DNA from 3 places in the Shewanella rhizosphaerae genome. Region 2 is predicted to be linked to each of the others. Evidence: predicted binding sites of a transcription regulator. Region 2 holds the regulator's gene; each other region holds the start of a gene.

What was found. Region 2 encodes sigma-54, which starts transcription at its own class of promoters, with help from an activator protein. Its sites were predicted from a motif close to GTTGGCACGNNNNTNGNNT; they were not measured.
Region 1: fliE (flagellar hook-basal body complex protein FliE) is a predicted target of sigma-54. The motif match lies at 5,716-5,734, and genes of this name have one in related genera.
Region 3: K0I63_RS00170 (DUF4097 family beta strand repeat-containing protein) is a predicted target of sigma-54. The motif match lies at 7,573-7,591, and genes of this name have one in related genera.

Annotation. Positions count from the first base shown of each region.
Region 1 covers NZ_CP080420.1:1,529,880-1,540,137, reverse strand. Annotated here, with positions in the region: gene fliJ (flagellar export protein FliJ) at 1-168, opposite strand, end outside; gene fliI (flagellar protein export ATPase FliI) at 198-1,538, opposite strand; gene fliH (flagellar assembly protein FliH) at 1,510-2,538, opposite strand; gene fliG (flagellar motor switch protein FliG) at 2,538-3,581, opposite strand; gene fliF (flagellar basal-body MS-ring/collar protein FliF) at 3,574-5,271, opposite strand; gene fliE (flagellar hook-basal body complex protein FliE) at 5,330-5,662, opposite strand; gene K0I63_RS06845 (sigma-54-dependent transcriptional regulator) at 5,859-7,202, opposite strand; gene K0I63_RS06840 (sensor histidine kinase) at 7,195-8,217, opposite strand; gene K0I63_RS06835 (sigma-54 dependent transcriptional regulator) at 8,439-9,872, opposite strand; gene fliS (flagellar export chaperone FliS) at 10,140-10,258, opposite strand, start outside.
Region 2 covers NZ_CP080420.1:3,947,410-3,957,667, forward strand. Annotated here, with positions in the region: gene lptC (LPS export ABC transporter periplasmic protein LptC) at 1-390, shown strand, start outside; gene lptA (lipopolysaccharide transport periplasmic protein LptA) at 377-922, shown strand; gene lptB (LPS export ABC transporter ATP-binding protein) at 919-1,650, shown strand; gene K0I63_RS17095 (RNA polymerase factor sigma-54) at 1,785-3,272, shown strand; gene hpf (ribosome hibernation promoting factor) at 3,303-3,590, shown strand; gene ptsN (PTS IIA-like nitrogen regulatory protein PtsN) at 3,593-4,036, shown strand; gene rapZ (RNase adapter RapZ) at 4,033-4,881, shown strand; gene K0I63_RS17115 (HPr family phosphocarrier protein) at 4,874-5,149, shown strand; gene mgtE (magnesium transporter) at 5,250-6,617, shown strand; gene K0I63_RS17125 (response regulator transcription factor) at 6,722-7,405, shown strand; gene K0I63_RS17130 (sensor histidine kinase) at 7,417-8,679, shown strand; gene K0I63_RS17135 (hypothetical protein) at 8,799-9,047, shown strand; gene K0I63_RS17140 (hypothetical protein) at 9,129-9,341, opposite strand; gene K0I63_RS17145 (FG-GAP repeat domain-containing protein) at 9,588-10,258, opposite strand, start outside.
Region 3 covers NZ_CP080420.1:32,392-42,649, forward strand. Annotated here, with positions in the region: gene K0I63_RS00150 (efflux RND transporter periplasmic adaptor subunit) at 209-1,369, shown strand; gene K0I63_RS00155 (efflux RND transporter permease subunit) at 1,379-4,528, shown strand; gene K0I63_RS00160 (M14 family metallopeptidase) at 4,752-6,593, shown strand; gene K0I63_RS00165 (class I SAM-dependent methyltransferase) at 6,654-7,445, opposite strand; gene K0I63_RS00170 (DUF4097 family beta strand repeat-containing protein) at 7,661-8,431, shown strand; gene K0I63_RS00175 (phosphatase PAP2 family protein) at 8,521-9,342, opposite strand; gene K0I63_RS00180 (phosphatase PAP2 family protein) at 9,435-10,253, opposite strand.

The sequences.
Region 1 (10,258 bases), 2.2 Mb from region 2:
TTGGGCCTCCATCTGTTTCATGTAATCGAGACGATACTGCTGCAAGGCATCGAGCTGCTGGCGACATTTATTCAGCGTCAACTGCACGCCTCTAAGCTGAGTCGCCGCGGCCTCCTCGGCGTCGAGGGCTAACTTGAGTACTGTCTCTAAGGGATCATGCTTTGCCATGGCCGTTATGCTCTCCGATAAAACTCAGGCTAGACCTGACACTGGGCGCTCAATTGACCCAGCATCAAGGCGCTGGAATCGAAGCTGATGGCTTCCTTCATGGTCTGGCGCAGGAAGGCGTTCATGGCTGGCTGTAGGCGTATGGCGTTATCGATACGAGGGTCGCTCCCCTGAGTATAGGCACCGATAGAGATGAGGTCGCGATTCTGTTGGTACAGAGAATACATCTGCTTCACCCGGCGCGTCGCCTCCAGATGAGCGTCGCTGATCACCATAGGCGCCACACGGCTGATAGAGGCCTCGACGTCGATGGCTGGGTAATGACCCGAATCGGCTAATGCCCGCGATAAGACGATATGACCATCGAGGATCGCCCGCGCCGCATCGGCGATCGGATCCTGCAGGTCATCGCCCTCGGTGAGCACGGTATAGAAGGCGGTAATTGAGCCCTGGCCGGCGCCGCCGTTACCGGCTCGCTCCACCAGTTTAGGCAGCTTGGCAAACACAGAGGGGGGATAGCCTTTGGTGGCCGGCGGCTCACCGACGGCCAGGGCGATCTCACGCTGGGCCTGGGCGTAACGGGTCAGGCTGTCCATCAGCAGCAATACGTTGTAACCCAGATCGCGAAAATACTCGGCGATACGGGTCGAGGTCTCACAGGCTCGAAGACGCATCAGTGGTGAGGTATCGGCGGGCGCCGCCACCACCACGCTGCGGGCACGTCCCTCGGCGCCCAAGATCTCCTCGATAAACTCTTTCACTTCGCGGCCACGTTCCCCGACCAGACCAACCACGATCACATCGGCCGTGGTTCCGCGGGTCATCATGCCCAGCAGCACACTCTTACCCACGCCAGAACCAGCGAACAGGCCCATACGTTGGCCCTTACCCACGGTCAACATGGCGTTGATGGCGCGCACCCCGACATCCAAAGGTTCACTGATGGCGCGGCGCGCCAAGGGGTTTAGCATGGTGGCATGACGGGTAGCTTTCTGATCGGTATGCAGCTGCCCCAAGCCGTCAATCGGCGCACCATTGCCGTCGAGCACTCGGCCAAGCAGGCCCATGCCGACATTCAGCCCTGTCTGCTCACCGAGCGGCGTCACCTTGGCACCAGGCATCACGCCGCTTAGCTCCTCGATCGGCATCAGATAGAGCAGCTTGTCATCGAAGCCTATCACCTCGGCGATCAGATCTCCTGCCATGGTGGCTATGCTACACAGGCTGCCCACGGGCGCCTTGCAGCCGGTGGCTTCCAGGGTGAGGCCCACCACACGTACCAGCTGGCCCGAGGCCTCCGGCATAAAAGACGCGACCGCCTGGGTATGCTGCCTTAACTTATCAAGAAGCCGGTTTTGACGTGTCTTCATCTGGGCTCGTCTCTTGCGGTGCTTCTGGTGCAATCTGTTCGCTCGGCGCGACTTGTGATGCGTCAACTACTTGCGTTTGTTGCGGATCGCTTGTCTGGCTATCTGTTTCGAGGCCCGCTTGCGCAGCGTCGCCGTCTAGGTCTTGGTTTTGGTTTTGGTTTTGGTTTTGATGCTCGGGGACCTTCTCCATGGCGGCGAGCTGTTGTAGCCTTTGCTGCTCGAGGCGCTGCTCACTGGCGATAAGCTTATCGAACACTGCCTTGATGCGATGCTCCAGCCCCATATCCACCCGGCTACGGCTGTTGCTTACGATACACTCGCCGCGGCTCAAGGTCGGGTCTGCCTCTAACTCCCAATGATTTTTTGTTAGCTGCGCGCTTTCATAGAGTCGCTCGACGATAGCGAGATCCTCCGGATGCAGACGCAGGTGCGCCCCCTGCTCTTTCAGCGGTAGGGCGTCGACCCCTTGACGCAGGGCGGCGAGAATATGTTCGGGATGTGTCTTAAGCTCATGGCCGATCACCGCCTTGGCCAGGGTCATGCTGAGTTGAACCAGGGCTTGTTCTATTTCGGTGTCGAGTAGGGAAAGCGGCATCGATAGCTGCTGCATCAGGGCTTCAAATTTCGCAATCGTCTGCTTGGCCTCGGCGAGGCCGGCCTCCATACCCTGAGCCTGGCCTTGACGATAGCCCTCTTCGTGGCCCTGCTCAAGGCCTTTCAGTCGCCCCTCTTCCAAGCCCTTGGCCATGCCGGCTTCCTGGCCCTGAGCGAAGCCTTCGGCCTCGGCCTCGGCGCGGATCGACTCGATCTCCTCCAGGGTGGGGGGCATCACCGGCTCATCGACCGCCTTAGCCGCCTTTTGCGGGGCGATGCGGCCGAACATGTTCTCCTTGGGCTCATGCACCACAGGAGTTACATCGGGCAGCTGCCAATGGCTAAAATCGGCTTGTGTGTGTACGCCTTGGCCCTCTTGGGGCTTCTTGTCGCCAGACATGGTCATTAGAGGAACTCTTCTCCGCCGCTACCACCAAGTATGATCTCACCGGCATCACTTAAGCGACGAGCAATAGAGAGGATCTCCTTCTGAGCCACTTCCACTTCGCTGATCCGTATTGGACCCATGGCCTCGAGATCGTCTTTAAGCAGCTCGGCGGCACGCTTGGACATGTTGCCGAGGATCTTCTCTTTGAGTTGATCGTCTGCCCCCTTGAGGGCCTTCATCAACACATCCTGCTGCACTTCACGCAGCAAGGTCTGAATACCCATGTCGTCGACATCTGCCAGGTTTTCGAAGACAAACATCAGATCTTGGATCTGCTGCGCCATCTCTTCGTCGGTCTCGCGCAACGTCTCCATCAGCTGGCTTTCGACGCCAGTATCCAGGTAGTTCATGATGTTGGCCGCCGCCTTCAGGCCGCCCATTTTCGCCGCCTGCGCGCCGCCCTGACCGGCAAACTGTTTCTCCATGATGTCGTTTAGCTCTTGCAGCGCCGCCGGTTGCACCTCTTCGAGGTTGGCGATACGCATCATCAAATCGAGACGGGTATTTTCCGGTGCCTGGGCAAAAATCTCGGCGGCCTGATCCGGCTCAAGATAGGAGAGCACAATCGTCTGGATCTGCGGGTGTTCGTTCTGAATGATGGTGGCCACCTGACGGGCGTCCATCCACTTGAGTGATTCTAGGCCCTTGGCACCACCGCCCATGATGATCTGCTCGATAAGATTACCCGCCTTATCTTCACCCAAGGCGGCGGTAAGGGCATTACGCACGAACTCTTCGCTGTTAAAGCCGATGGAGGAGTATTTCTGTACCTCCTCCAGAAACAGCTTATGTACACCTATCACCTTGTTTTGGCCGAAGTCTTTCATGGCCGCCATGGCCATACCCACCTTCTGCACCTGCTTAGGCTCGAGGTGTTTTAGGATTGAGGCGGCGTCGGCTTCGCTAAGGCTGAGTAGCAGGATGGCTGTCTTCTCGATACCGGTCAGATCTTTGGTATTGAACTCACCGTTAGCTGTGTCGATCTCTTTGTCTTTACTCATTTTCTTGTAACCATCCCTTGACGACTTGCGTAGACAACTCAGGCTCGTTGGCCACCAATGCACGTATGGCCTTTATCATATCATCGTCTTTATGCAGATCCGGTATCAAAATTGACCCATCGTCGGCATAGCTGTATTCCGCATCGGGACGATTGAGCATGCCAAGGGTATCGGCGGCATACTGATCCTCAATCTCCGCTAACTCGTCACCCAAAGATGGCGCATCTGGCATCTTCTGACCATCTGGGTAGATAAGGCGCTTGAGCATAGGGCGCACCACGAACAGAATAAGCACCAGGATGATTAGACCGCCCATCACCAGCTTGATGGCTCGCCAGAACCAAGGTTCCTCGTAGATGGCCAGTGCCGGCGCCTCTTCTACCAGTTGATCCATGAAGGGAACGGTGACCACCTCTATCATGTCGCCACGTTGGGTATTGAAACCTACGGCCCCTTCTAGCAGGCGGCGTATGTTGCTCAGCTCCTGCTCGGTGCGGGCAACGCGGGTCACCTGACCATCTTCACCGGCTGGCCCCGTCTTGAAATCGACCGCCACCGACACGCTAACCCGTCTGACCACCCCCACCTGCTGGCGGGTATGGCTGATGGTAGTGTCTAGCTCATAATTGCGGGTTGCCTCCTTGTGGCTAGAACCCGGCAGGGTCTGCTCCTGAGCACTAGTGCCGGTAGCCTGCTGAGGAATATTGGCTTCCATCGGTGGCTGGTTGCTCAGCGCGCCGGCGATGCCGCCAGTGCTGGCACCGGTAGAGTTATTCTCAACCGTCATCTCGCTGCGCACCGCCGGCAGATCCGGGTTATAACGCTTGGCAGTCTGCTCGACCGAGGTAAAGTCCATGTTCACGTCGACCTGGGCGGTAAAGTTCTCCGGTCCCAGAATCGGCATCAGAATCGATTCAATCTTGCTGCGGTATTCGGCTTCTTTCTGCTGCACCAGCTCAAGCTCGCGTCTGGCTCTAGCCGAACCTGCAGTTTGACTGCCTGAGTTTAGCAGGCGACCGTTAGCATCGGTGACGGTAACCCGAGTCGGCTCGAGACCGTGCACCGCCGAGGCAACGATATCTACGATGGAATCGACCTCCTCCTGACCCAGACCGCCACGGCGGGTATTAACCACCACGGTTGCACTTGGCTTGGAGCGATTACGGGCAAACACGTTCTCTTTAGGAATGGCCAGGATCACCTTGGCGCGGCTGACGCTCTTTAACTCTTCGATGGTGCGCGCCAGGTTTTGCTCCTGACTGTTTTTCAGTCTGGCGGCCTCCATGCGCTGGCTCACGCCAAAGCCGCTGTCTTTAGAGAGGTAATCGTCACGACTCGGCGAGTTATCGATACCGGCGCGGCTCAGCATCATCTTAACGTCTTGGTACTGATCTTCGGGCACCTTGAGCACATCGACATCGATCTGATAGTTGACCTTGTTCTTGTCCAGCACATCCAGGACCTGCACCATCTCCTGGGTATCCATCTTACCCAGAGGGCGGTATTCGGGCTCTTGGGCCCACAACATGACGAAGACGGCCAACGCCAGACAGATAGCCAGCGCCAGGATCATGGTGATCTGCCTGAGCATGTCGACACCGCCAAACATTCCGCCGCTTGGCTTATGTTCTTCTTGTACGCCGCCTGCCAACATGTCCTGCGTTGTGCCAGCGCCAGTTCCGACTACCATATCTGTGCTCACGATAAATACCTGCCGTTATCTTTCTTAATCTTTAGGGAGTCCATGCCTAGACAGGCATACTCATGATCTCTTTGTAGGCTTCCACCAGCTTGTTGCGCACCTGAACGGTGGCCTCGAATGCCACGCTGGCCTTCTCTCTGGCGATCACGGTATCTGACAGTGTCACCCGGGTGTCGCCCATATCCAGACGTGTCTGCAGCGAAGATGAGGTGGCCTGCAGCGCATTGACATTGCCCACGGCTTCAGACAAGAGGCTGCCAAAATCGCTACCACTGGTGTTCGCCACCTGCTGAGTGATATTAGGTGTTGTCCCATTAGGCTTGATTTCGCCCGTGAGTGTCTGCATCTCTTGCAGTAATGAATTGGCACCTATCTGCATCTTGGCCTCCGCTATCGTCGTGAAATTGACGAAATCTATTCTTATTCAGACCAATGCAATATGTTTGCCAAAAATAGAAAAAGCCGACAAACCCAGATTGGGTGTCGGCTTCGAAACGTTCAAATGGGCCGTAGAGACGCTAAAGCGGCGGTTTGCTTCCTTCACTAACGCATGTCGGCCAAAACGGCTACGCCTATCAGGCAGGGATCTGAATACCCATGTCGCGCATACGCGCCATCTTATATCTCAGGGTGCGGGCGCTGATCCCCAGCTTTTCGGCCACCTGCTTGCGACTGCCGTTACACTGATTAAGGGTCTCTAGGATGATCACATGCTCCTGTGCCTTAAGCTCATCCCCCAGCCCCTCGGGCTCGGCGCTCTTCTCACTCTCAAAGGTGGGCTCCAGCATCACATCCTGAGTATCGATAACGATATCCTTGGCGCAGATGGTGTCGCCTGTCTGTAAGATCAGGGCGCGCTGAACCACGTTATCCAGCTCTCGCACGTTACCCGGCCACCTGTGTCCCAATAGACGCCTGCTTGCCTGATCGTCTAGGCTTGGCGCCACGGCTAAACCGGCTGCCTTGGCATGACGCAACACCAGGTGCCTCGCCAGCGGCAAGATATCCGCCGGGCGTTGATGCAGCGCCGGCCAGGTCAGTGGAAACACATTGATACGGTAATAGAGATCTTCCCTAAAATCGCCTTTGGTCGCCATCGCCTTAAGGTCACGGTTAGAGGTCGCCAGCACGCGCACATCGAGTTTGATCGTCTTACGGCCGCCGAGTCGCTCGACTTCCCGTTCCTGCAATACCCTGAGTAGCTTGGCCTGCAGCCCGAGATCCATCTCGGAGATCTCATCGAGCAGCAAGGTGCCGCCCTGGGCCTGTTCAAACTTACCGGGACAGGCCTGATAGGCCCCGGTAAAGGCCCCCTTCTCGTAGCCAAACAGTGTGGCTTCGAGCATGTTTTCAGGAATTGCCGCGCAGTTGATTGCCACAAATGGCTCGCTGGCACGCTGGCTGTGTTGATGAATATAGCGGGCAAGCACCTCTTTACCCGAACCACTCGGCCCCATGATCATCACAGAGGCATCGGATTGGGCCACCTTCTGAGCCAGCGCCAAGAGTGCCAGGCTACGCTCGTCGGCCACCACAGGTTGATCTTCGATAAGCTTAGGTTTGAGATAACGAGACACCTGGTTGAGCAACACCTCAGGGGCGAAGGGTTTCGCCAGATAGTCCACCGCGCCGAGTTTAATGGCACTTACCGCACTGTCTATGGTGGCAAAAGCCGTCATCAATAAGATGGGCACCTGGGAATTATGCTGCTGAAGATAGTTCACCAGCCCGAGACCGCCTATCCCCTCCATCTGCACGTCGCTGATCACCATATCGAATTCCTGGCTCTTGAGCGCGACGATGGCCGCCTCGGCCGATTCCACATCGACACATTCATACTGCGCCAGCAACAAGGTATCGACCAAGGCTTCGCGCAGCGCCGCATCATCTTCAACGAGTAATATCTTGGCTTCAGCCATGGCTTACCTCCAGCCCAGAATCGGCCGAAACAGCCGGCAGGTTAAACGAGGCGCGACATCCCTTTCCCGCGATACAATTGAGTTGCAAGCGGCCCTGATGATTTGCCACAACCGTCTGCACGACCGCTAAGCCCAGACCTGTGCCTTGGGCCTTAGTGGTGAAGAAGGGCTCTAACACCTTCTCCTGCATGTTCGCATCTAGCCCCTTACCGTTGTCGACCACCTCGAAGGCGACAATTCCCGCCTCATCTTGGGCATTAAGCCAGATCTGACTGGCCCCGGCCTCGATACTGTTCATCACCAGATTGTTGATCGCCGAGCTGAGCGCCGCCGGATTAGCCTTAAAGCGCAAGTGAGTGTCTAGCTTAAGATGCAGCTGGCAGCCCTTACGCTCGGCGATAGGCTCGCAGTTGGCCATCACGCTAGTCATCACCTGCTGCATGTCGCAAACTTCGGTCAATTCCTGCTGACGCCCCTTGGCCATCAGCAACATGTCATCCACCTGTTGCGACAGTTCGTTGAGCCTGTCGATAAGCTTGCCCTGAAAACGCTCCCGAGAGGCTTGAGTCAGCTTAGGACTCCCCAGATTTGCGGCGTAGAGTAAGGCTGCCGACAAAGGTGTACGCACTTGATGGGCCAGGCTGGCTACCATCTTACCTAAGGCGGATAGGCGTTGCAGATGCGAGAGATTCTTCTGCAGCAGACGGGTTTCGGTCAAGTCGGTCAAGACGATCAGCTGACCAGGCTCGGGGGTTAGCGGCGTGATCGCCAGCTTCACCCGACGACCGTTCTTCAACGAGACCTCGTGACCGTCGTCATCTTGGGGCGAAAAGGCACGGTTAATCACCTGTAACCAGCGCATGCCAGCCAGGGGCTGCCCCAGCAATTGCACGGCAACCGGATTGGCATCTGTCACCACACCATCACCATTGAGGATCACCACGCCCGATGGCATGGCCTGGAGTATATGTTCCATGCGGCTGGAGATGGCATCGTTTGCCACCTCCCCCCCCATGACTTGGGAAGGAGCCAGTGTTACCTGCGCCTGCGCTGTATATGCCACCTTTGGATTCGCGGCCATAACCACTCCGTCAATAATTTGCTGCTAAACAGGCCGATGCAGGTAACATGCCAATTAAAAAACTAACAAAAAGTCAGAATTAACAGAGAATTATGAGTCAGATACGACAAAGGCCCAGAAATGGGCCCTTGTTTATTGAGTGCGGCGAGCAGGAGTTAATCTTTGCTCATGCCATACTTGCGCATCTTCTCAACCAGTGTGGTACGGCGGATGCCAAGCATTTCTGCGGCGCGTGCCACCACATTATCTTGTTGATCCAGTGCCTGGCGAATCATATCGATCTCAAGCTCGGCCAACAGGTCCTTGAGATTCACCCCTTCTGGTGGCAGTTCACTGGGGAAACGGCTCTCGGGAATATCGACCGCTACCTCATCGCTGAAGATAGAGGCCAACGCATCGCGTTCCAGCTCCTCTTCACTGACCTGCACCTGATATTCAGGCACATCGATATGGCGGTATTTAAGCGGCAGGTCATTAACGTCGACCAAGCCACCCGGATAGAGGATCGTCAGACGCTCGACCAGGTTAGAGAGTTCACGCACGTTACCCGACCAGCTATGCTCCTTGAGTGACTCAATCGCACGCTGGGTAAAACGCACCTTGCCACGCCCCTCGTTATAGACGCGGCTTACTAATTCTTGCAGCAAGAGTGGGATATCGTCTTTACGCTCGCAAAGGGCCGGCATCTCTACGGGAAACACATTGAGGCGATAGAAGAGATCTTCCCTAAACTCGCCATTGGCGATCATGGTTTCAAGCTCTCTGTGGGTCGCCGCGATGACACGCACATTGGTATGAATAGGCTTGCTGCCACCGACACGCTCGAAGACGCGCTCTTGCAATACACGCAGCAGTTTCACCTGCATCTGCAAAGGCATGTCGCCTATCTCATCGAGGAACAGGGTTCCCCCTTCGGCAAGTTCGAAACGTCCCTTACGGGCACTGATAGCACCAGTAAATGAGCCCTTCTCATGACCGAAAAGCTCACTCTCGAGTAGCTCTGGCGGGATGGCGCCACAGTTCACGGGGATGAAAGGTCCATCACGGCGATCAGAAATATAATGGATATTGCGCGCGACCACCTCTTTGCCGGTACCAGACTGGCCTAAGACCAAGACAGTAGCATCTGAGCCCGCGACCTGATTGATCAGGTGACGCACCTGGGCGATCCCTTCACTGCGGCCCACTAGGCTGCGAAACAGTTTTGTCTGGTTACCACTGGTAGGAATATCCGGACGCTTAGCCTGCACAAACACTTGGCAAAAATGCAGCAGCTCGGTCAACTGAGGATAATTTAACGGCTCTTCGATACACCCCAACACATTGCCTGCCGACACATCGCCATTAGAGCCCAACAGCAAGATTGGCTGCCAAGGCATAGAGGTGGCGATAGATTGCAACAGGGTCTTGTTTTGCGCCTCTTGTGCAATCACAAGTGCTCTATAGCGGGTATTCGACATTCGAGATTCGAGTTTATCGACGGCAAGCAACTCGACCTGCTCGCCAAGAAACTCAAAAACACAAGATAAGCGATTAATTCGCTCTGACTGATTACCGACAAGTAGAATTCGTTGATCTGTATGCATCATTTAAGAAGGCCGTAAAGCACTCAGTGTTATTCGCATTAATTATTAGTGTTAGTTGCTTCGAAAGCGAGATAATCGTTTTAATCCAGTTTTTCCAAAAAATGACTATCACACGGAATAGTGTATTATCAGCAGCACATTAGCAAGTATCAGATTCATTTTCTGACAAACTCATCTGATTTTAGAGCAAATTCTCAACGTATCAAGCATCAGGCGCCAATCGTTTGACGCCTGACAAAAAGTTGTTGTTCAGAAAGATAGTCGAGGCGATTAGATTGCCTCTGTGTGTGATGCTAAATGGTGTTCATTTTGGGGAATCGCGTCCCAGCCTTCCTTGATGGTTCGGATGATCTCGCTCACATCATCGATCGCCTTTACATCGTTATTCA
Region 2 (10,258 bases):
ATCAACAGCCGGGTATCGGCCAGTCACATGGAGCACTACGCCGAGCGCAACCAGACCTACTTTACCCAGCCCATCTATCTGGTCTATCCCGACAACGGCGATGCCCAGTGGCGCCTGAGATCCACCAAGGGCACATTGGACAAAAATAGCGGACGGGTCACCCTGGAAAATAATGTTATCATTGATGCCATTAGCCCAGAGGAACCGATTCAGACCATAGAGACCACCTATCTGGAGCTGGATCTCAATACTATGATTATGACATCCGACAGAAGCATTCGGATCACAGGGCGTGATTTCCTCATCACGGGGGAAGGCCTATATGCCGATCTCAACGCCCAAAATATAAAACTGACGAGTCAGGTAGAAGGAACATATGAAACTAAATAGCCTTATTCTTGCAGGCCTGCTGCCCCTGGTCAGTATTGGCGCCCATGCCAAGGTAAACGACCTGCTGCAAGAGGTTAAGATCTCTGCCGCCAGCCAGGAAGCCGACATTAAGAACAACCAGATCATCTTCCACGGTCCGGTCGAGGTCACCCAAGGCTCAATCAAGATATTGGCCAGTGAACTACGCGCCTTCAGCAAAGAGAAGAACAGCGGCAAGATACTGATCGCCACCGGCAACCCGGCCACTTACTCTCAGGTGATGGAAGATGGCCGTCCCGCCTCGGCCAGCGCCAAGGAGATACGTTACGAGCTTTCCAGCCGCACCCTGACACTGATCGGCGACGCCACCCTGGAACAGGAAGGCAGCCAGGTCACGGGTTCGCAGATCCGCTACAACATAGAGCAGCAACAGCTGATCGCCGAGAGCACAGGCAAAGACAGAGTGATCACCATCATTCAGCCTGAAAACTATCAGGAACAGATCCAGCCAGAGCAGAAGCCCGAGAAGAAACCAGAACAGGAAAAACAATGACAGACCTGATCTTGAAGGCGGAGAACCTCGCCAAGAGCTATAAGAGTCGTGCCGTTGTCCAAGACGTGAGCCTCACGGTCAAGACCGGGCAGATCGTCGGCCTGCTGGGGCCAAACGGCGCCGGCAAGACCACCACCTTTTACATGGTCGTCGGCCTGGTACAGAGCGACAAGGGCCGCATCTTTATCGACGATGACGACCTGACGCTAGACCCCATGCACCTGCGCGCCCGCAAAGGCATAGGCTACCTGCCCCAGGAAGCCAGCATCTTCCGTAAGCTCTCGGTGCGAGACAACATCATGGCCGTGCTCCAGACCCGCAGCGATCTTAATAACGATGGCCGCGAAGAGGAGCTGGAACACCTGCTGGAAGAGTTTCACATCACCCATATCCGTGACAGCCACGGCATGGCGCTCTCGGGCGGTGAACGTCGCCGGGTGGAGATCGCCAGGGCGCTTGCTGCCAACCCTAAGTTTATACTTCTCGACGAGCCGTTCGCCGGGGTCGATCCCATCTCGGTTATCGACATCAAGAAGATCATCGAACAGCTCAAGAATCGCGGCCTGGGGGTGTTGATCACCGACCACAACGTGCGCGAAACATTAGACGTCTGCGAGAAAGCCTATATCGTCAGCCATGGTAATCTGATCGCCGAGGGCACACCCGCCGAAATCTTAGACAACCAGCAAGTACGAGCAGTGTACTTAGGTGAACAATTCAAGCTATAGTTAATCTTATAATGGGGCCACAGAGGAAAAACCACGCGTTAATTGTGGCCTTAGGCACTATCCGATATATTTGTCCGGCACATATAGCCAGAGCTTTCTCATTTTATAATTAGAAACAAGGGAATAGCAGTACGATGAAAGCGTCACTTCAGCTCAAAATGGGTCAGCATCTCACCATGACGCCCCAGCTACAACAGGCCATACGTCTGTTGCAGTTGTCGTCATTAGAGTTGCAGCAGGAGATCCAGCAGGCATTAGAATCCAACCCGCTACTGGAGTTGGATGAAGAGCAGGAGAGCGCCAGCATCGAGCTGCAAGACGATAGCGTCGGCGACAGCTTCGACAACAAGTACGACGACAAGATAGAGCTGGATTCGAGCCAGGATAACTCAGGGGTCGAGACCTCTGATGCCCTGACTCAAGACTCTATGCCAGACGAGCTGCCGGTGGATACCACCTGGGATGAGGTCTACACCGCCTCGCCAAACTCAAGCTCGGGCGCCATGCGCGACGACGACATGCCTTTTCAGGGCGAGACCAGCGAAGGTCTTTACGAACACCTGGAATGGCAGAAGAACCTGACCCCTTTTTCCGATAACGATCTGGCCATCGCCACCGCCATCATCGATGCCATCGACGAGCGCGGTTACCTGACCCAGACCTGTGAAGATATTCTCGAGGCCATGGGCGACCCTGAGATCGAACTCGACGAGGTCGAGGCGGTACTCAAGCGAGTACAACACTTCGACCCTATTGGCGTGGCGGCCCGTGATCTCAGCGAATGTCTGACCATTCAGCTAGCCCAATACAGCGACGATACCCCGCACATCGCCAACGCCCGCATGCTGATCAAGGAGCACCTGGATCTCATCGCCGGACGCGACTTCCGTCTGCTGATGCGCAAAACCAAGCTCAAGGAAAATGAGCTGAGGGATGCCATCGCCCTTATTCAGACCCTGAATCCCCGTCCCGGTCTCGCCATCACCGCCAGCCGCGATGAATACGTGATCCCGGATGTGACCGTCACCAAGAAGAAGGGACGCTGGGTAGTCGAGCTCAACCCTGACAGCATGCCCAAGATCAACGTCAACCAGCAGTATGCCGCCATGGCCCGCAGCACTAAGAGTCAGGCGGATGGCCAGTTTATTCGCGGCCACCTGCAGGAAGCTAAATGGTTCCTCAAGAGCCTTGAGAGTCGCAACGAGACCCTGCTCAAGGTGACCAACTGTATCGTCGACTTCCAGCAAGGTTTCTTCGAATTTGGCGAAGAGGCGATGAAGCCCATGGTACTGAACGACATCGCCGAGGCGGTGGAGATGCATGAATCCACCATCTCACGTGTGACCACGCAAAAATATATGCATACCCCGAGAGGGATCTTCGAGCTTAAATACTTCTTCTCCAGTCACGTCGGTACCGACGATGGCGGAGAGTGCTCTTCAACAGCAATACGTGCCTTCATTAAGAAGCTGGTTGCTGCGGAAAACCAGAAAAAGCCATTGAGCGACAGCAAGATGGCTCAACTCTTGGCCGAACAGGGGATTAAGGTGGCTAGACGCACCATTGCCAAGTATCGCGAGGCAATGCTTATACCTCCCTCAAATCAGCGCAAGAGCTTATAAAACAAACCTGGAAACTGGAGGACTATCTTTATGCAAATAAACCTGACTGGGCACCATATCGAGATCACCCAATCTCTACGAAGCTACATCGAAGAGAAATTCACAAAGCTTGAACGTCATTTCGATCAGATCAATAATGTGCACGTTGTATTAAATGTCGAAAAGTTGCAACAGAAGGTTGAGGCAAAGTTACATCTCCGTGGCGGAGAAGTGTTCGCAACATCCGAACATGCGGACATGTATGCCGCGATAGACTCCCTGATTGACAAACTCGATCGTCAGGTCATTAAACACAAAGAGAAGCTTACTAAACATTAACGATGGAACTGAGTACCATCCTGCGGCCGGAGTGCACCACCTGCGCCACTCCGGGCAGTAAGAAAAAGGTACTGGAGCTTATCAGCGACTTAGCCGCTGTCCAGTACCCCACCCTCTCCTCTCAAGAAATATTTGAAAGCCTTCTGGCTCGAGAGAAAATGGGCAGCACAGGTATAGGCAATGGTATCGCGATTCCTCACGGACGGCTGACTAACATAGATCAACCCGTGGCCGTACTGGTGAAATGTGCTGAACCAATCGCATTCGATGCCATTGACAATCAGCCCGTCGATATCCTTTTTGCGTTATTGGTGCCCGCAGATCAATGCGAGCAACATCTTAGCACCCTGGCCGCTATGGCCGAGAAGCTCAATGATAAGGCGATCATGAAGCAGCTAAGAAAGACCCAAGATGAATCCGAACTCTATCAGGTGATCACCCAATGAAATTGGTTTTGGTATCCGGACGCTCAGGATCGGGAAAATCCGTCGCACTCAGGGTCCTAGAAGATCTAGGCTACTACTGTGTCGACAATCTGCCCTTGCAGATGATGGAGTCCCTGCTTGAGCAGCTCAAGGGACGCAGCGATCTCGTGGCCATCAGCGTCGATGTGCGCAACATGCCCAGCGAAGAGATCCAGCTGGAAAAGCAGCTGGCCAAGCTCCCCAAAGATACCGAAATCTTAAGCTTCTTCCTGAACTCCAGCGACAATGTGCTGCTCAAGCGCTATAGCGAGACCCGCAGACTACATCCGCTGTCACGCTCTAAGGTCTCCCTCAAGGAGGCTATTCAGCTCGAGGGCAAGCTGCTCGACCCCATAGCCAAACTCGTGGATCACTATATCGACACCTCTAACCTCAACATCTATGAGTTGAGCGACAAGGTGCGCGAGATCCTGCTGGGCACGGTCGACAAGGAGCTAGTGATCAACTTCGAGTCCTTCGGCTTTAAATATGGCATGCCGACCGAAGCCGACTTCATGTTCGACGTGCGCTTCCTGCCCAATCCCCACTGGGAACCTGAGCTAAGGCCTCTGACCGGCCTGGATGAGCCAGTACAGCAGTTTCTGAGCCAGCAACCCCTGGTCAACAAGTTCATCTGGCAGATCGAAAACCTGCTGGAAACCTGGTTGCCTCATCTGGAGCGCAACAACCGCAGCTACCTCACCATAGCCATCGGCTGCACCGGCGGCCAGCACAGATCTGTCTATGTGACCGACCAGCTCGCCAAGCTGTTCAACAAGGGCAAGCATAAGGTTCAGGCGCGCCACAGAGAGCTAAAGCATGACTAAGTTGGCTCGCGAGCTGACCATCTGCAACAAGTTGGGCCTGCACGCCAGAGCGGCGACCAAGCTGGCGGTGCTCGCTGCCAAGTTCGATGCCGAGGTCACTCTGATCCAGGGCGATAAACAGGCCTCCGCCGCCAGCGTACTCGGCCTCCTGATGCTCGAAACCGGCATGGGTAAAACCATCACCATCACCAGCGAAGGCAAAGATGCCCAGGCGGCCCTGGATGCCATCAGCGCCCTTATTGACGCCAAATTCGATGAGGCCGTATAATCGGCTCGCTTTGCGGTGCCCGCTTAATTTCGTCCTATACTTATCATAGACTTACAAGCCTACCACCCAAGCCGTTCAATCAACTGCCAAAGGAGGAGCTATGCCGATCGAAGTGTTAGATAGTGAAACCACAGATCAACGCCTTAATCAGCTCACTCAAGCCTTAGGCAGCGGCATGTTTGTCCATGTGCGCAGCATGCTGCACGACATGGCCGCCTCAGATATCGCCTTCATCCTGGAATCTTCGCCGCCGCGCACCCGTCAGGTGCTCTGGCAGCTGATCGATCAGCAGCACACGGGGGAGATCCTCGACGAGCTGGGCGAAGAGCTCAAAGATACTCTGATCACCCAGATGAGCCCAGAGCGCGTCGCCAAGGCGGCCGAAGGCATGGACACTGACGATCTGGCCTACATACTGCGTAGCCTGCCCGACAGCGTCTTCAATCAGGTGTTGCAGTCGATGACGGCGCAAGACAGGGCCAGGGTAGAGCAAGCCCTCTCCTACCCGGAAGACACCGCCGGCAGTATCATGAACACGGACACGGTAACCGTACGCCCCGATGTCACCATAGATGTGATCTTGCGTTACCTGAGGATCCGCGGCGAGCTACCCGACGCCACAGATACCCTCTATGTGGTGGATAAACGCGACAGCTTGCTAGGCGGCGTGCGCATTACCGATCTGCTGACCTGCGACCCCAACGCCTCGGTGCGGGAGATCATGAACGACGATCTCGAAGGGATCCCCGTGGGCATGGATGACGGCGAAGTCGCCCAACTGTTCGAGCGTCACGACTGGGTCTCGGCCCCCGTGGTCGAAGAGGAGACCAACCGTCTGCTGGGGCGTATCACCATCGACGATATTGTCGACGTGATCCGTGAAGACGCCGAACACTCCATGATGGGGATGGCGGGGATGGACGACGACACAGATACCTTCGGCCCTGTGGTCAAGAGTACCCTGAGGCGCTCCCTCTGGCTGACCATCAACCTGTTTGCCGCCCTGCTGGCCGCCTCGGTCAGCAACATGTTCGAGAACACCCTGGAGCAGTTTGCTACCATCGCCATCTTGATGACCATAGTGCCCAGTATGGGTGGCGTCGCCGGCAACCAGACCCTGGCGCTGGTGATCCGCGGTATCGCCCTGGGGCAGATAGGCCAGAGTAACTCCCGCTGGCTGATCGGCAAGGAGCTGGCCATCGGCTTTCTCAACGGCCTGCTCTGGTCCATGCTGGTGTTTGCCGCCGTCTGGCTGTGGAAGGGCGACATCGCTCTGGGCGGACTGATCGGCGGCGCCATGCTGATCAACATGACGGTGGCCGGTCTGGCCGGCGCCTGTATCCCATTGCTGCTGAAGAAGTTTAACGTCGATCCCGCACTGGCCGGTGGCATGGTGCTGACCACAGTTACTGATGTGATCGGCCTGTTCGCCTTCCTCGGCCTGGCGACCCTGTTCCTGCTAAATTGATCAGTAAGCGCATCCCAAAGCCCAATCGGATGCGCTTGAATTTCAATGTTATCGACATCTTTTTCACGCTAGGATAGGTAGAGTCATCCGGCCAGAGAACTGTCATGCAAAATACTCAAATACTCATCATAGAAGATAATGCCGATGTCGCCGGTGTCCTGGGGGACTATCTCGAATCCCAAGGAGCTCAGGTAGATTATGCCAGCAATGGCGAGCTCGGCCTGCGCCTCGCCACCGAAGGACACTTCGACGCCATAGTACTGGATCTCATGCTGCCCAAGATGGACGGCTACGCCGTGGCCAAGGCCCTACGTCAGCAAGGCTCCAGCGTACCAATCTTGATGCTGACGGCGCTGGACGACAAACAGGATCTGCTGCAAGGCTTTCATAGTGGCGCCGACGACTATCTGACTAAGCCCTTCGATCTCGATGAGCTGCACGTGCGACTGCTGGCGCTGATCAAGCGTCAGCTCGGGCGCGTCGCCCAGGGTTGCCAGCAGTGCGGGCCGCTCACCCTCAACATCGCCGAGCATACCGCCTATCGCGATGGCAAGAAGCTACAGCTGACGCCAAGCTGCTATCAGATCCTCCACCTGCTGATCTCCCGTGCCCCTAACGTGGTGAAGCGAGAGGAGATAGTGCAGCACCTGTGGGGGGAAGAACCGCCCAACAGCGACATCTTGCGCAGTCACATGTACCAGTTGAGAAATCAGGTGGATAAACCCTTCGACACCCCCATCATACTCACCGTGCCTAAGATAGGCTTCCGGTTAGACGTGAATCAATAGAGGCCCTACTGGTGCAAAAAACCGCCAAGAGTCTGACTCGCAAGCTAAGTTTCTACTTCGGGGGGATCGCCCTCTTGGTGGCCGCCATCCTCTATCTGCTGAGTATCGTTATCCTCTACTGGGTCGAAGATGAGCTCAACCGTCGCAGTCTGGAACAGATAGCGCCAAGCGCCCAAACGGCATTCGAACAGGGCGCCGAATCACCGCTGGTGTTGAGCACTACTATCGTCGCCTATAACGATGCCGCCAGCTTACCCGATGAATATCAGGGCATTATCGATCTGCCCGTCGGTTTTCTCGATGAGCTGCACGACACCTTCAAGGAGGATATCTTCATCTTTCGCGGCCAATATGGCGAAGACGAGGCGACACACCCCCTGATTCTGGTGATGAATGCCGAGCAGGTGGAACTGAGCCGCAACGAGTGGAACAATATCAGCCTGGTGATCCTGGCCGTCACCCTGATGCTGTTTGCCCTGTTCGGCTTTGCCATCACATTGCTCACCCGCAGGCTAATCGCGCCCATTCGCGCCATCAGCGAGCAGCTCGAGGATTCGGAGGCCGACCAGAGTTTTCGCGTCTCCAAGGATGCCACCCAGGAATTTCATGCCCTCACCGCTAGCCTCAACCATTATCAGCAGCAGATCGCCCAGCTGATCCGCCGGGAACAAGCCTTCTCCCGCTACGCCAGCCATGAGCTGAGAACTCCATTGACCATTATTCAAGGCGCCAGCCGTCTGCTAGAGCAGGAAGGCAAACCCGAGTTTATGCAGCGACAACGAGGCCGTATCGCCAAAGCCGCCAGCAATATGCAGCACATCATAGACGCGCTGCTGAGCCTGGTGAAACAGGAGAAGGGGCTGAGTTCACCCGACCTCAGGCCGCTACAGGAGAAAGAGCTGAAACAGATCCTTGCCGAGGTCGAACCGCTCGCGAGCCAGAAACAGATCCAATTGAGCCTCACCCTAGATGCCACGCCGCAGATAGCCCCCAGCGAGGCGGTACTGCGCATGTTACTGATCAACTTGCTCAATAACGCCATCAACGCCAGCGACAGCGGCCGCATCGACATCAGCGTCGATGACGAGGGGATCTCGGTGAAAGATCAGGGCCGCGGTATGAGCAGCAGCGACACTCGCCCCCAGGGCCATGGCTTAGGGCTGGAGATAGTCGAGGCCCTGTGTCAGCGTTATCAGTGGCGTTTTAGCCTCAGCAATTGCGACAAGGGGTGTATCGCCAGGTTGCACTTTCCTGCATCAACCCATGCCTCCTGATGGTGCAAGATAGGCGCTGAGCCGAGTAATCGCTCACTCAAGACCCAGTTTTTCGCCTGTCATCTAATTGGCATAAGTTTCGCTTATCCTAGCGCGGTCACGCACTAGGAGGCTTTCCCTTGTTTTCACTCAAGACACAATGGCACACCAATGACACTGACGCCTTTTGGCAACCTCAATTCGACGGGGAACCAAGCCATGAAGAAGCGCCTTACCCGCACCCTCTAGGCGGTCATCCACAGCGGGGCGCGATAGATGCGCGGCTAAATGCGCTAGGTCGGGAAGAGATAGGCCAGAGCCAGCAGCTCAGCCTGAATCGGGAAATCATGACACTGGTCGCCGAACAGGCCAGGTTATCGCTTAACTAGGCTTTCAAGCTCAACAAAATTGTTAAGCTCGGCCACCGGCGAATCAATAGCGCGGCGAAAAGGCGCTAGGAAAGTATGCCGCTAACGGGAACGCGGGGTAATATTGGAGAGGCTATCGAAGAATCTCTGCCTCTGCTTCTCGGCATCGAAGCGGCGCACCATCTGCCACTCCTGATACAGGGCAATTGCAAACCCTATGACCACCACCAACAAGCATCCGGCTCCCAGGTAGGTGATGATATTTACTGCGACATCTGCTCCTGCAGAACTGCTGGCGCTGCCAAAACCTATCATACACAACCCTTACACTTAGTCTCTGGGTGACCAGGAGTCACCTTCGACCTCAGAGTAGCGATGAAAAATTAAACAAAACTTAAGCCAGTCAGCCCCCTCGAGAGGGGGTTACGTTAGTGAGAGCTAACTCACTGAAGCAGAGCGGGTTATTACCAACCAATCGAGCCCAGCTTAATTGCGACAAAGTGTATCACCAGGTCCTAGCCACCTTGCCGTCACCGACACAACTGGCAAAACAGCCAAGGGCTATTGGGTCATGATCACCAAAAACTGGCTCTGCAGCTCGGCCTTATCCTGCCTGCCATACTTGATAAGCAGATCCGCCTTACCGTCTAGATTAAGATCTTCGCTGCTGAGCATGTCGCCATCGATAGGCAGGGTGAGCTTGAGGCTTTCCTTACGATCGAAGGGCTTGCCCTTGGCACTCCCCAGAAACAGATCAAGCTCTGTATCCCCGTCGGAGAGCAGCAGATCCTGACGCTTGTCGCCATCGATATCCGCCAGCTTTACCACGGGGGCACCGCTCTGGCCCGAAGTCAGGCTGAAACTCAGCTCCACCGACTTGCTCATGTTTGGCTTGGCGGCGAAACGCCGCTTATCATCCATGGTAAACAGGTGCACGTCCTGATCGATACTGCCCGACACCAGGGCGCCGATGATCTGCGACAGGCCGATATCGAACCCGGACACCAGCACCTCGCTGCGACCATCTAGGTCGATATCCACCAGCTCGAAGCCCGTCAGCGTGCCATCGCCGCGGATCACGCTCTGGGGCTGCTTGCCAAAACTCACTCCCTTATCGCCCTTCACCCCCAGATAGATCTCATAGTCGTTGACCCTATCCAGCACACCAGAGCTCTTGGTGTAGCGCACCACCATGTCCACAAGGCCATCGCCATCGATATCCTGCAGCGCCT
Region 3 (10,258 bases), 660 kb from region 2:
TTTTAACTGTTTTTTAACAAGAAAACATGATTAAAAATAAAAATTTGCATTAACTTACAATATCTCCGCCCACATCTTCTTGTTGACCTTGGCTAGGTGTGAGATAAATAGTTTCTAAATCTTTTTTTAATTTTGCTTCCTCAAGATACCCCATAGCGCCTTACCCGTGCATGGGTGTTTTTTGTTGCGGCTTTGATTAGGAGTTCTCATGCGGCAAATAGTAAAAATTGCCTCGTTAGTTAGTGTGGCGTTATGGATAACAGGTTGTGGCCAGGACGAGAACCAAGGTCATTCGGCAGCAGCCCCAAGAAGCATGGAGGTTGGGGTGGTTCAGGTTGTCGAGCAGCCCCAGGCTATTCAGGTTGAGCTACCGGGTCGCAGCAAGGCATATCTTGAGGCCGAGGTACGTCCTCAGGTGTCGGGTATCATCACCGAACGCGGCTTCGTCGAGGGTGGCGAGGTAACCGAAGGCCAATCTCTCTATCAGATCGATTCGTCGACCTATAAGGCGGCGCTGGTCAGTGCCGAGGCCGATCTGGCCCGTGCCAATGCCAGCCTGGTATCTGCCAAGGCCAAGGCTGCCAGATATAAGGCTTTGATCAAGACTGATGCCATCAGCCAACAAGATTTCGACGAGGCTGATGCCCTTTACAAAGAGGCGTTGGCTAATGTGACTGTGGCCAAGGCGGCGATTAACACGGCTAAGATCAACCTGGAATACACTCAGGTGAAGGCGCCTATCTCGGGCCGTATCGGTAAGTCTTCCGTGACTGCTGGTGCCCTGGTGACCGCGAATCAGAGCGCCGCACTGGCGACGATTCAACAGCTGGATCCTATCAACGTCGATATCGCCCAATCCAGTGCTCAGCTGCTACGTCTCAAGGCCAAGCTTAAGCAGGGACAACTGCAGGCGGCTGATAATGCCGATGTACGTCTGATCCTGGAAGATGGCACGGAATATGAGCACATGGGGTCTCTCAGATTCGCCGAGGTGAGTGTCGATGAAAACACTGGCTCGGTAACCCTAAGGGCAGAATTCCCTAACCCGGATGGCGTCTTGCTACCTGGCATGTATGTGCGTGCCGTATTGAACGCGGGTACAGATCCTAAGGCGATTTTGGTGCCGCAGAAGGCGGTTACCCGTAATACCAAGGGTCAGGCCGTTGCCATGGTGATTGGCGCCGAGAGCAAGGTCGAGCCAAGAGTCGTGACGACCGCCGAGGTGATCGATCATCAGTGGCGCATCACCAGCGGCTTGAAGGCTGGCGATCAGCTGATTGTCGAGGGATTACAGAAGATACGTCCGGGCGCCCCTGTGGTGGGTAAACCACTCAGCGAGATGCAATCAGACAAGCAACCACAGAAGTAAGGTAAAGTTATGGCTCGTTTTTTCATCGATCGCCCTATCTTTGCCTGGGTGATTGCAATTATTGTTATGTTGGCCGGGGTGCTCTCTATCATGAAGCTTCCCGTGTCGCAGTACCCGAGTATTGCGCCGCCGACCGTGGTGATTAACGCCATCTATCCGGGTGCGTCTGCCAAGACCATGGAAGACACTGTGACCCAGGTGATCGAGCAGCGCATGACGGGTATCGACCATCTGCGTTACATCTCGTCCACCAGTGACAGCTTTGGTAACGCGCAGATCACCCTGACGTTCAATGCCGAGGCCGATCCCGATATCGCCCAGGTTCAGGTGCAGAACAAGCTGCAGCTGGCGATGCCGCTGCTACCGCAAGAGGTGCAGGCACAAGGGGTTAAGGTCAACAAATCCAGCTCGGGTTTCTTGATGGTACTGGGCTTCGTGTCTCAGGATGGCTCGCTGGAGAAGAATGATATCTCCGACTATGTGGGCTCTAACATCTTAGACCCTATGAGTCGTGTGCCTGGTGTGGGTGAGATCCAGCTGTTCGGTGCCCAGTACGCCATGCGTATATGGCTAGACCCGCTCAAGCTGACGCAATACAACCTCACCAGCCTGGACATCATGGCCTCGATTCGTGAGCAGAATGCTCAGGTGTCTGCGGGTCAGTTGGGTGGTGCGCCCTCTATTGCGGGTCAGGAACTCAACGCCACGGTAACGGCTCAGAGTCGTCTACAGACGGCCGAAGAGTTTAGAAAGATCATCATCAAGTCCGATCCGTCGGGCGCCAAGGTCTATCTGGAAGATGTGGCCCGAGTCGAACTGGGTTCGGAAAGCTATTCGGTAGAGTCCTTCTATAACGGCCGTCCGGCTGCCGGTCTGGCGATCAAGCTGGCCACTGGGGCTAATGCCCTGGCGACCGCCGAGCGCGTGCGTGAGAAGGTCGATGAGATGAAGCCTTTCTTCCCGCAAGGGCTGGAAGTGGTTTATCCCTATGACACCACCCCCTTCGTTGAGAAATCGATCGAGGGCGTAGTGCATACCCTGCTGGAAGCCGTGGTACTGGTATTCGTGATCATGTATCTCTTCCTGCAGAACTTCCGTGCGACCCTGATCCCGACCATCGCGGTACCTGTGGTACTGCTGGGGACCTTCGCCATCCTGTCGGCTACCGGCTTCTCGATCAACACCCTGACCATGTTCGCCATGGTATTGGCCATCGGTCTGCTGGTGGATGACGCCATCGTGGTGGTAGAGAACGTCGAGCGTGTGATGTCCGAAGACGGCTTGAGCCCGATAGAGGCCACTAAGAAGTCGATGGATCAGATCACCGGCGCCCTGGTGGGTATCGGTCTGACCCTGTCGGCGGTATTCGTGCCTATGGCATTCATGTCGGGTTCGACCGGTGTGATCTATCGTCAGTTCTCCGTGACTATCGTATCGGCGATGGCGCTTTCTGTGCTGGTGGCGATCATCCTGACGCCGGCCCTGTGTGCCACCATGCTGAAGCCGATTGCCAAGGGCCACCATGCGGTCGAGACGGGTTTCTTCGGTTGGTTTAACCGCACCTTCGACAAGATGACCTCGCGTTACGAGGCTGGCGTGGCGGCGATGATCAAGCGCGCCGGTCGCGTCATGTTGATCTACGTGGCCCTGACGGTTGCCGTGGGTTGGATCTTCATGCGCATGCCGACCGCCTTCTTACCGGACGAAGACCAGGGTATCTTGTTTACTCAGGCTATTCTGCCGACCAACTCGACCCAAGAGACGACCAAGAAGGTGATGAGCAAGATCTCCGACTTCTATCTCAACGAGACGGGCGACAGCGTCAAGTCGGTATTTAGCGTATCAGGCTTCAGCTTCGCCGGTAGTGGTCAAAACATGGGTCTGGCCTTCGTTGGCATGAAAGACTGGTCTGAGCGTACCGGTCCGGGTCAAGACGTTAAGTCGGTCGCCGGACGTGCCATGGGCATGTTCATGCAGATGAAGGAAGCCTTCGTGTTTGCCTTCGTACCGCCTGCGGTGATCGAGCTGGGTACGGCAAACGGTTTCGATTTCTATCTGCAAGACAGAAATGGCCAAGGCCATGAGAAGCTGCTCGAGGCCCGTAACATGCTGCTGGGCATGGCGTCGCAGAATCCTAATCTGGTGGGTGTGCGTCCAAACGGTCAGGAAGATGCGCCTATGTATCGCATCCATATCGACCACGCCAAGCTTCGCGCCCTGAGTATCGATATCGACGCGGTTAACAGCGTGCTGGGGACTGCCTGGGGTGGTAGCTATGTGAACGACTTCATCGACCGTGGTCGTGTGAAGAAGGTCTACGTACAGGGCGATGCCCAGTACCGTATGCAGCCGGAAGACCTCGATACCTGGTATGTACGTAACAGCCAGGGTGAGATGGTGCCTTTCTCGGCCTTTGCCACAGGTACCTGGGAATATGGTTCGCCGCGTCTAGAGCGTTTCAACGGTCTGCCTGCGATGAACATCCAGGGCGGTACGGCACAAGGTTATAGTACGGGTGCGGCCATGGCCGACATCGAGGCCATGGTAGCCAAGTTACCGCCAGGATTCGGCGTCGAGTGGAACGGCCTGTCATACGAGGAACGTCTCTCGGGTAACCAGGCGCCGGCGCTTTATGCCCTGTCTATCATGGTGGTCTTCCTGGTATTGGCGGCCCTGTATGAGAGCTGGTCTGTGCCGTTCGCGGTGATCTTGGTAGTGCCATTGGGGATCATCGGTGCCTTGCTGGCGATGAATGGTCGTGGCCTGCCTAACGACGTGTTCTTCCAGGTGGGTCTGTTGACTACCGTAGGTCTGGCGACCAAGAACGCCATCCTGATCGTCGAATTCGCCAAAGAGTTCTACGAGAAGGGCGCGGGTCTGGTGGAAGCGACCCTGCACGCGGTGCGTGTGCGTCTGCGTCCTATCTTGATGACCTCGTTGGCCTTCGGTCTGGGTGTTGTACCCCTGGCCATCAGCTCGGGCGTTGGCTCGGGTAGCCAGAATGCAATCGGTACCGGCGTATTGGGCGGCATGATGAGTTCGACCTTCCTGGGGATCTTCTTTATCCCTATCTTCTTCGTGATCGTCGAGCGTATCTTCAGCAAGCGCGAGAAGAAGGGCGCCGCAACTCAGGCTGCCGATTCGACACCACAAGAATAGGCATTAGCCATTTCGTCAAAAAGCCCGGTATTGACCGGGCTTTTTATTGCCTTAGGGGCTGTTGGCCGTTCAGGTTTAATTTTTGTTCAATCTAAATGGGTTTTGCTCAAGGCACCTGTTGTGCCGCATAGTTATTCTGTGCAAATAAGTCCTTAACGTATTGCACTTGCTGGCTATTTATTGAAAGATAATCGGCTAATAATAAGCCGTTAGGTAACTTAAGATGTCCCTATATTCTCGCGCTACGCTCCTCTGTCTCGCCGCCTTCGGCGCATCCGCCATGGCGGAGACCAGCGGCCCTCAACCGGCCCAAATCTCGTTAAATAAGACTTATATCAATGATGCCATCTTGCCGCCGAGCATCACCTGGCACGGCGCCAGCGAAGCCTTGCTGCGCGCTGCCGATGACCCTTGGGCGACGCCCTTCGAGCAGGGCGGTCTCAAGTCCAGCCCCAGCTATGACGACACCTTCGCCTGGCTGGATAAGCTGCTCGCCACCTGCGACAAGCTCCGCAAGGTTTCCTTGGGTAAGAGTCCTCAGGGGCGAGATATCTGGATGATAGTGGCGAGCCAGGAGGGCGCGGCGACGCCGGATGCATTGCAGGCCAACGGCAAGCCAACGCTCTTGGTACAGGCGGGTATCCACTCGGGCGAGATAGATGGCAAGGATGCGGGCAAGATGTTGCTGCGCGACATGGTGATGGGAGACAAGCAGGCGCTGTTAACCGGTGCGAACCTCCTCTTCGTGCCCATCTTCAGTGTCGATGCCCACGAGCGCAGCGGCCAGTTCAACAGGGTCAATCAGAGGGGCCCGGTGGAGATGGGGTGGCGCACCACGGCCAATAATCTCAACCTTAATCGCGACTATGCCAAGGCCGATACCCTGGAGATGCAGCACATGTTGGCGGCGATTAATCGCTGGCAGCCGGATCTCTATATCGACGTGCATGTCACCGACGGCATAGATTATCAGTATGATGTCACCTTCGGCTATAACCTGGCCCAGGGGCTGAGTCCCGCCAGCTATCGCTGGCTTAACGACAAGTATCGTCCCAAAATCGAGCAGGCGCTCAGCGCCCAGGGACATGTGCCCGGCCCCTTGGTATTTGCCATCGATAATCGCGACTTGAGCCAGGGGCTCTCCCTGTGGAACGCCAGCCCACGCTACTCTAACGGTTATGGCGATGCCCGCCATCTGCCAACAATATTGATCGAGAACCACAGCCTCAAGCCCTTCAAGCAGAGGGTGCTTGGCACCTATGTGATGCTGGCCTCGACCCTGGAGGTGCTGGGCGAGCAGGGCACGGCGCTGCGCAGCGCCATCAAGCAGGACAGTTATCGCTACAGCGACCGCATCACACTGACCTGGCAGTCGGAGAACCAGCCTAAGGGATGGGACTTCAAGGGGATAGACTATCGCCTGGAGCAGAGCCCCATCAGCGGCGAGACGGTCGTGCGCTGGACCGGCGAGCCTAAGCTGTACCAGAACCTTCCCGTGATAGGTAAGACACGCGCAGACATTAAGGTGAATCGTCCCAAGGCTTACTATATTCCGCCTCAGTGGCAGGAGGTGATCGAGCGTCTGAGCATTCATGGCATACGCATGACGCGTCTGGAGCAGCCTAAGACCTTGACCCTGACGCAATATCGATTCGGAGAGCCAGTGTTCGACGCCAAGGATTACGAGGGACGCCAGCGGGTATCCGCTCCTGTGTCGAGCCATAAGGCTAAGGTGGCGCTGCCGGCGGGCACGGTGAAGATCTGCACACAGCAACCCCTCGGCGATCTGGCTATCCTCTTGCTGGAGCCACAGTCACCCGACTCGCTGCTGCAGTGGGGCTTCTTCAATCCTGTCTTTACCCGCACCGAATATATCGAGCACTACGCGGTAGAGCCGCTGGCGGTCAAGATGCTCAAGGAGGACGCGTCCCTGGCGGCCGAGTTTGAGGCGGCGCTCAAGGATCCTGAATTTGCCAAGGATGCCGAGGCGAGACTGCGCTGGTTCTACGAGCGTAGCCCCTATTTTGATAAGCAGTACAGGGTCTATCCCGTGCTCAGAGACTAAACAAAAAAGCAGGCCAGGCCTGCTTTTTTTATGTCGGTTTATTCATCCCTAGTTGAAGGATTACTCAGGTTTACGGGCCGACAGGCTGTAGACCATGGGGATCGGCTTGCCCTGATGTAGCTGATAATACCTGGGCCTGTCACTTGAGAGCCCAAGGCTCTCGCCCGTCACCAGATTATCGAAGGCATCATAGGGGCTGAAGGGATACTCCTGAATCGCATCGATCTTGAGTCCGGCTTGGATGAGCGCCCCTATCACATCGGCCAGGGAGTGGGGCCAGGTCACCATGGTGTGTTTGGTGTCACTGGCGTTTTCCGTATAGGTGCCTTCCTCCTCGACATCGGGCTCTTGCTGGGCAAAATAACTGTAACCCTCCATCATTGCCTGCACGGGATGAAACTCCACCATATAAAACTCACCACCGGGCAGCAGCGATTCATAAATCAACTCTGCCCAAGGGATTAAATCTGGCAGCCAGCAGAGGGCGCCATAGGAGGTGTAGACCATATCGAATTGCTGCTGCAGCTGCGCGCCCGCCTGATAGAGATCGCTGCAGATAAAGTCGGCCTTAAGGCCGCAGGCCTCGGCCAGTCGCCTGGCATGATGGATGGCGGTGTCGGAGAGATCCACGCCAGTAACCTCGGCGCCCAGGCGAGCCAGGGAGAGGGTGTCCAGGCCGAAATGGCATTGCAGGTGCAGTAGGCTTTTTCCCTTTACCTCAAGGTCTGTTAGCTCTATCTCCTGCAGCGAGCTGTTGCCGGCGAGAAAGCCATCCACATCGTAGAAGCTGGAGTCCAGGTGTTCTAGGGTCCTGTGATTCCAGGCCGTTCGATTTAGGGTCAGATAATCCACTGCGCGTCTCATAAGTTGATGAAGTATTTCACTAAATAGTAACTAATCCTACGAATCGGGTGGTGGCATCACCATCCAAAAATCGGTTAAGCAAGATAATAACATAGCAAAAACAATTAGATAACTTGTTGGCATGTTATCTGCTTAGTTGGGCTATCTAAGCCGCCCCATCGAGGCGGTTCAAATGACTTTAACAGAGATTAAGGAAGGTGTTTATGTTGGCTCGTGTAATGACTATAGCGACGGTACTGGTATTTGGCCTCACTGGTTGCATAGTAAATGTGAACAGTGCGGGAAGGGACGATTTCGACTATCACAAGCAGACGCAGCTGACGCTGGATGCTCAGTCGCTGGAGACACTGGTTGCCGATACCGGCGCCGGTAGCCTGAAGATAGTGGGCGACGCCTCGGTTGAGAAGATCACCCTGGATGCCGACATTTATGGTTTTGATGGCGCCGAGCCCGAACTGACACTCACCCGCAGCGGCAACAAGGCCAAGCTGGTCGCCAACTTCGATGCCTTTCACCGCGCCAGCTTCTCAAACGGTAAGTCGCCCTACATAGATCTGTTGGTGAAGGTGCCAGCTGGAATCAAACTGGATATCCATGACGGCTCAGGCAGCATTGTCATTCGCGGCGTGCAGGCGGATATGGAGATCGAAGACGGCTCGGGTGCTATCGAGATAGATGGCGGCCAAAAGCTCATCATAGATGACGGCTCGGGCAGCATTACCCTCACCAATGTGGCGGGCGATATCCAGGTTAAGGATGGCTCAGGCAGCCTGACCATAGCCTCGGTACAAGGAGATGTGGAGATAGACGACGGCTCGGGTGCCATAGAGGTTAGAGGCGTTCAGGGTAAGGTCACCATAGACGATGGCTCTGGCGGCATCCGTGTGGTGGACACTCAGGGGCTTCACATCATAGACGCGGGCTCAGGTAGCCTTAGCTTCGACAATATTCAGGGCCAGGTCAGCATAGACTAAGGCCAGGACTTCCCGGCGCAGAGGCTAATCTCGGGGTCACACGAACCTAGGGATTAGCCGATGCCCACCCCATTAAGACTCTAAAAGGCTTAGGCTCTGACCCACTTACGCGGGACGAGCGGCTGGCGAGACTGTAGGTATTGGCGAAGCACCAGCACGCCGGCCAGCAGCAGGAGTCCCCAACGAAGGCCTATGATCTGCCAGGCCATCTGGGAAGAGGTCTCCTTGTACTGGCACACCACCAGCGTTAGCAGCAAGATGCTCACCAGGATTTTCCAGTGCCTTGGCGACAGACGCACCAGGGGAACATAGGAGGCGACATAGGCGCAGCTAAGCCCCAACAGGGCGCCCGCCAGCGTGTCTACCGGCCAATGGGCGCCGACCAGGATGCGTGACAGTGCCACCATGGCCGCCCCCATCAACAGGGCCCATTTACTCTTCTTATCCTGCATCACCATCAGCAAGGTGCCGGCGAACAGGAAGGCACTGGTGCTATGGCCAGAGGGAAAGCTGTGGTGCAGACGTGTCTCGCCGACGATATAGAGAAAATCCAGGGTTGCCGCCGGTCTGGGGGCATCGAAATACTGTTTTAGCAGCGGGACCAAGATCATCGACAGCAGGCTGGCGGTCAGTACCCGCGGCATCAGCTCGGGGCGACGCAGCAGACAGATGAGTACGATAGTGCCTAGGGTGCTGCCGTGGCCGAGATCGGTTATCCCCAGCTGTAGCCACTGTGGCAGGCTAGGCGAGAGGCCGTTGATGGCGCGAAAGAGGCTCAGGTTGAGATTTTGATTCAGGCAGAGCAGCGCCAGCATGCTGACCAGCAGGATCAGGGCGCCGTAGCGGCTGCGATCTGTGGTCATCGTCAGGGCGGTTTCTCTGGTGGTCTGAGCCTGGGTCAGTCTGAACATGGCGCACCTCTTCATCTTAGGAGCCTCCAGTGTAGGCACCTAAGTGTGAAGAAAGCGTGAATGTTGGTGAAAGTCTTACGCCTTTTGGGCAGTTAACCTTGAAACGCCAGCCAACGTCTTACCCTGTGCATGGCGCCATATTCGCGCCAGATCAACAGGGCGGCCGTGGCAATTAGGCCCCATCTGAGCATGAGGATCGGCCAGACATGATCTTTGTCGAAACTCTTATCCAGCTCGCTCACCACCAACACACACCAAAGGAAGGCCAAGATGAGCGCCTTGTGGAACTGGGTGAGCTTGACCAGGGGGCAATGGGCCGCCGCATAGGCGCAGAAGAGTCCGACGAAGGCACCCATTATCACGTCCTCTGGCCAGTGCGCGCCGACGATGATGCGAGACAGTCCCACCAGGCTGGCGAAAGCGATTGCCAGGCATTTAACCTGGGTCTGCCGATAGGCGAAGAAGAGGGTGCCGGCAAACAGGAAGGCGGTGGCGGTATGGCCCGAAGGAAAACTGTGTTTCAGGCGGATCTCACCGACGATATTCAGTGTCTCTAATATTACTGCCGGACGAGGCGCATCGAAGGTCTGCTTCAGCAAGGGCACCAAGATCAGCGACAGCACGCTGGCGATGACGACCCTGAGCAGAAGCTCCGGCCGTTTCACCAGACAGCAGAGAGTGATCACCCCGAGGGTGATGCCATCGCCTAAGTCTGTGATCAGCAGGAGGAGATCGGCTGGGGCGTAGGCCGCAATGCCGTTAAAGAATCGAAATAGGGATAGATTGACTGCCGAGTTCAACACCAAGAGGTGCAGACAGAGCAGAAACAAGAGTAATCCAATAAAGCCGCGTCCCTGGTACTTGTCTTGCGCAGGCATTCCCATTGCCTTTGCTTGTTGTTGTAAATTCATAGTCT